Linked DNA regions of Heyndrickxia acidicola. The protein of the gene in region 2 interacts with the protein of the main gene of each other region in a pairwise test. Links are inferred from orthologs where the notes say so. Each region holds a gene or a part of one and is shown on either strand. Other genes may lie near its edges.

What was found. The genes of interacting proteins can lie anywhere in the genome.
Region 1: the proteins of nadE (region 2) and dnaA interact in binary tests that used the Escherichia coli proteins (3 or more experiments, as listed by UniProt). The link is inferred for Heyndrickxia acidicola from one-to-one orthologs.

Annotation. Positions count from the first base shown.
Region 1 is NZ_KV440953.1:3,384,719-3,387,589, reverse strand. Bases 79-2,871 are described here. They hold dnaA (chromosomal replication initiator protein DnaA), read right to left. Parts: upstream 2,252-2,871; coding sequence 905-2,251; downstream 79-904. Other genes in these bases: dnaN (DNA polymerase III subunit beta), read right to left, coding at 79-665. Also shown: more of dnaN, read right to left, coding at 1-78. UniProt on the Escherichia coli protein: Plays an essential in the initiation and regulation of chromosomal replication. Binds in an ATP-dependent fashion to the origin of replication (oriC) to initiate formation of the DNA replication initiation complex once per cell cycle.
Region 2 is NZ_KV440953.1:3,037,540-3,040,522, forward strand. The notes cover bases 29-2,933. They hold nadE (NAD(+) synthase), read right to left. Parts: upstream 1,943-2,933; coding sequence 1,115-1,942; downstream 29-1,114. Other genes in these bases: A5N88_RS14155 (AAA family ATPase), read right to left, coding at 29-881; A5N88_RS14165 (nicotinate phosphoribosyltransferase), read right to left, coding at 2,018-2,933. In the rest of the region: more of A5N88_RS14155, read right to left, coding at 1-28; more of A5N88_RS14165, read right to left, coding at 2,934-2,983. UniProt on the Escherichia coli protein: Catalyzes the ATP-dependent amidation of deamido-NAD to form NAD. Uses ammonia as a nitrogen source.

The DNA.
Region 1 (2,871 bases), 350 kb from region 2 along the record:
ACCGGCTCATTTGTATCATCCAGAATTTTATTTAATTCGTTTAAACTTTTCCCAGGTATGACAATATTGTAGGTTTCTTCGCTTTGTGTATCAATGGCAGCCGTCCTCATAGCCAGTCTGTGACTATCTGTTGCAATACAGTAGAGCTTGCCGTTTTCCACCTTACAGTTTACACCTGTCAAGATAGGGCGTGTTTCTAGGGTGGACACTGCAAAAACCGTTTGTCTTATCAGTGTTTTAAGTATATCGGTAGGAATCTTAAGAATGTTATCCTCAGAAATTTGCGGCAGATGAGGATATTCATCTGGATCCAGCCCGATTAAGTTAAATTCGGATTTACCTGAGCGGATAACCGTTTGAAACTGGTTTAATACCTCGATTTCCACTGTATCCATTGGCAGTTTCTTGACAATTTCGCTAAAGAATTTGGCTTGTAGGACAATGCTGCCTAATTCTTTTATTTCAACTAGTTCGTCTCCGTCTTCTTCTTTTGGAATAAAAGACTCTATAGAGACATCTGAATCACTGCCGGTAAAGGTTACCCCATCATTTGCAGCAACAATTTTAATTCCAGTCAGAATAGGTATCGTTGTTCTGGAGCTTACGGCTCTCATTACATCCTGCACACTCTGAATGAGACGATCACGTTGAATTAAGAACTTCATTTTTTAACCCCCAATATAATATATGAGCTATTTAATTAGCAGTACCCTTCATACATTCTTGTATTACTAACAAAGCATTTATTTAATAATATTTTTTTAAAAATATAGTAGTAATAGTAGTAGGCACTGTGGATTTGTGGATAACTAAGAAAAATAACGGAAAGACAGCCTATCCACATGTGGACAGACTGTGCATAAGGTAAGACCACTTATTCACAATATCCCCTGGTTACAATCAGCTAGCTTTTTAACAGACTTTGAATTTCGGTTAACTTTTTTTCCAGCTGTGTATCAATTTGAAGCATTTTTGAAATTTTTTCATGGGCATGAATGACCGTTGTATGGTCTCTGCCGCCAAATTCTTCGCCAATTTTCGGAAGTGAGAAATCTGTTAGCTCTCTGGATAGATACATAGCAATTTGACGAGGAAATGCTACTGACTTTGTTCTCTTTTTTGCTTTAAAATCTTCCAGTTTTACGTTATATTCTTCTCCAACTGTCTTTTGAATATCATGTATCGTAATAACTCTCGGCTTAGAGCTTGGAATAATATCTTTTAGTGCCTCAGCGGCTAAGTCGGCATTTATATCTTTATTTATGAGAGATGAATACGCAACAACTCTTATGAGAGCCCCTTCTAATTCCCTGATATTGGAGTCGATTTGATTCGCAATATACAGCATGACTTCGTTAGGGATATCAAGTCCGTCTGCTTTGGCTTTCTTTCGAAGAATGGCAATCCTTGTCTCCAAATCAGGAGGAGTAATATCCGTAATTAAGCCCCATTCAAAGCGGGAACGCAAACGGTCTTCAAGTGTAGGGATTTCCTTTGGCGGCCGATCACTGGAAATAACAATTTGCTTGCTTTCCTCATGCAATGCATTAAAAGTATGGAAAAATTCTTCCTGTGTTTGTTCTTTTCCGGCAAGAAATTGAATATCATCTATCAAAAGAATGTCTACATTTCTGTATTTATTGCGAAAGTCCCCTGCCCTATTATCACGAATCGAATTAATAAATTCATTTGTGAACTTTTCGGAAGACAGGTACACGACCTTGGCCTGGGGGTTATGCTCTAGCACATAATGTCCAATAGCATGCATTAAATGGGTTTTACCCAATCCAACTCCTCCATAAATAAAAAGAGGATTATATGCTTTTGCAGGAGCTTCTGCCACCGCCAGTGATGCTGCATGAGCAAAGCGATTCCCAGAACCAATAACAAAAGTATCAAAGGTATATTTGGGAATTAGCATATTTTGAAATAACTCAACCGGCTCATCTATTTTAGGTCTTTTTTGCTGAGGAACATTGGCTGCGTAATCTTCTTCTTCTTGATTTTGGGGAATAATAAATTTAATGGACAGCTCTTCGCCAGTAATTTCATAAAGTACACCGGAAATAAGATTTACATATCTTCCTTCAAGCCAATCCCGGGCGAAATCATTGGGAACTGTAATAATAAACGTATCCCCTTTTAAGGAATGTGCCTTTGTGGACTTAAGCCAAGTTTCGAAGCTGGGCTTACTGATCTTTTTTTCTATAATTGAAAGAGCCTTGTCCCAAAGATCAGCTATATTCTCCAACACTATGCCCTCCTTCATTTGATTATTTTTTTACATCTGAAAATAGAGATTCAGCTTTTTGTGAATCCCCGCATATAAAGTATTCTTTTACCCCTATTTACAACCACGTTGTGTAACAGTGTTTCGTTAAAAAGAATAGGAATTTATAAATATACATCTCTATGATTGTGGAAAAATATATAATAAGGAAAGATAAGAGATTTCGACATAATCCACCATCTGTGGACAAATTTATTAAAAGGGTATGGATAACCTATCCACAGGATATCCACAATCTGTGGATAAGATAGTTATGCACAACGTTTGTTAAGAGTGAAAACACAATAATCATATCAAATAATTATAGGTGTTGCAATGCTATTTGAAAACTATCCACAACGCGAAGAGTTTGTGGGAAAAAATAATCCACAGGCTGCTAGCTTGTGCAAAACTTGTCTATAAATGCTGTGGATAGAAAAAGTGGTGTCGAAAATTATCCACAAATCATTTTTTGTGTGCTAATAGACTGAAAAAATAGAGCTGGAACGAAACAATCCTGAATTTGTTTTGTTTTTTGAGATGATTAAAAAAGTGAGGAAATAAAATGAAAGATTCCGATTGGCTGCTTAAAATCACGATTT
Region 2 (2,983 bases):
CTGTATTTGACTTCAGATTTTAAAATGATGCGATGAGCAAATACATAGGATGCAAGATATTGAACATCATCTGGAATGACAAAATCTCTGTTTTTCAAAAGGGCATAGGCCTGTGATGCCTTCATTAATGCGATGGAGGCACGGGGACTTACACCAAGATAAACATTCGGATGGATTCGGGTGCGGGTTGAAAGGTCTACAATATACTGTTTAATGGTGTGATCTACATATACTTCGCGAACCTGCTTCTGCAGTTCTCTAAGCTCTTCCAGGGTAATAACAGACTGAAGGCTTTCTATAGGAGGATTCTTTTCTGCCCTGCTTAAAATTTCTATTTCATCAAGAGAATTAGGATAGCCCATTTTCAGTTTGATCAGGAAGCGATCCAGCTGGGCCTCTGGCAATGGATAGGTGCCTTCATAATCGATTGGATTTTGCGTAGCCATTACAAAAAATGGCTTGTCCATCTTTCGGGTATTTCCGTCCACTGTTACACTACTTTCTTCCATCCCTTCAAGCAAAGCAGACTGCGTTTTAGGAGAGGTGCGATTAATCTCATCTGCCAAAATAATATTTCCCATAATGGGACCCGGCCTGAATTGAAATTCCAAATCTTTCGGGTTATAAATCGAGACTCCGATTACATCAGAGGGCAAAAGATCCGGTGTGAACTGTATACGCTTAAAGACAGCACTTACTGATTTTGAAAGAGCGCGGACCATCATCGTTTTTCCAACACCGGGCACATCTTCCAGCAGCACATGTCCATCTGCTAATAAAGCTACTAGACTTAACTCAGCTATATGGGTCTTCCCTATCATCACTTTTTCAATATTGTTAATAATTTGCTCCAGCTTTGGGTGCAGTACTTCTTTTCCCATTATCCGCGTTTCCCCCTCAGGCTTAAAATGTTAGATAATTCCCACTACTTTTATATTATTTACCATACTATAAAAATTGGAAAAGAAAAAGGAGGAACTTTAATAGGTGTAATTTTAAAAGAGTGCAGCGGACAGCGATTTTCATCAAGGCTGTTTTCTCATAGATTGTTGCTTTACGCAAAACCTTGATCAAAAAAAGACTGCGCCAAAATGGCAGCAGTCTCTATCAACTATTATTTCCAAAAATCATCAAATATTGTGATTGGAAGATGGCGTTTATGCTGAGATTTCAAATAGAATGATTCGATTTTCTTAGCAGCTTCCTCTGGAATTTCTTTGCCTTCAAGATAGTCATCTATGTTATCGTAGGTTACACCCAGTGCTGCTTCGTCCGGAATTTGCGGACGCTCATCCTCAAGATCAGCAGTCGGTTTTTTTGTGTATAAGTGTTCTGGGCAGCCAAGTTCCTTAAGAAGCTGTTTTCCTTGGCGTTTGTTTAGACGGAAGATAGGCGTTAAATCTGCACCGCCGTCTCCAAATTTTGTATAAAATCCTGTCACCGCTTCAGCAGAATGGTCGGTTCCAAGAACAACACAGTTTTCCATCGCGGCAATGCTGTATTGGGCTTTCATCCGTTCTCTTGCTTTTTCGTTTCCCTTCGCAAAATCGGACAGGACAATACCCGCTTCTTTCAATGCTGCCTCACTTGCATCAACAGCCCCTTTAATATTAACAGTTAAGGCTTTATCCGCCTGCATAAATGCTATGGCATCATTAACATCATCCATATCTTTTTGGACGCCGTACGGAAGACGGACCGCTATGAATGTATAGTCCTTATTTCCCGTCTCCTCCCTAAGTTCATTAATAGCTGTTTGAGCCAGCTTCCCTGTTAGCGTAGAGTCCTGCCCTCCGGATATGCCAAGGACAAATCCTTTAAAGAATGGATATTTTTTTAGGTAGGCCTTTAAGAAGTCAACGCTTTTGCGAATTTCTTCTTTGGGATCAATTTTAGGCTTTACCATCATCTCTTCAACGATTTGTTTTTGTAATTTGTCCAATATTATGACCTCCTAGAATTACACTTCATAATAAACTATTCTTTTCACTACCTCGTCTCAAGCAGATCCATAAATTTACTTATCCTTAAGGTGAGCTACCTTCTCCCGAACCTGTTCAATATTTTTCATTTTATTATCCCAGCACTTTTGGCTGAGATCGACAGGATATTCCTCAGGATTTAATGAGCGCTTATATTCTTCCCACAGTGTCCCAAGGGCTTCCTCTGCATACTGTTTAATTTCATTCAGCTCAGGAAGTGTATATACATATTTCCCCTCTACAAAAATGTCATGATGGAGATTCTTGGCCTCAAAATTTGTAACATACTTACTAATGAAGGTATGGACAGGATGAAACATCTTTAATTTGTCCTCGCTTTCTGGATTCTCTCCTTTAAGCGTTATATAATCCCCTTCAGATTTTCCTGTGCTCTTGTTCATAATTCTGTATACCTTTTTTAATCCCGGTGTTGACACTTTTTCAGCATTGCTGGAAATCTTAATGGTATCCTGCATTGTGCCGTTTTCATCCTCGATCGAAACCATTTTATAAACGGCTCCTAATGCCGGCTGATCATAAGAAGTAATCAGCTTGGTACCAATCCCCCAGGTATCAATTTTCGCACCCTGTGATTTCAAGTGGAGAATGGTATATTCGTCCAAGTCACTTGATGCTACTATTTTTGCTCTTTCAAAACCGGCTGCATCCAGCATCTTTCTCGCTTCCTTTGATAAAAAGGACATATCTCCGCTGTCCAGTCGTATACCAACAAAATTAATTTTATCCCCCAGCTCCTTCGCCACTTTTATAGCAGAAGGAACGCCTGAACGGAGGGTGTCATATGTATCCACAAGGAAAACACAGTCTTTGTGGCTTTCTGCATATTTATGAAAAGCAGTATAATCATCCCGATATGCCTGTATCATAGCATGGGCATGGGTTCCGGAAACCGGAATGCCGAACCTTTTTCCTGCTCTTACATTACTGGTTGCATCAAAGCCGCCAATAAAGGCTGCTCTCGTTCCCCAAATCGCTGCATC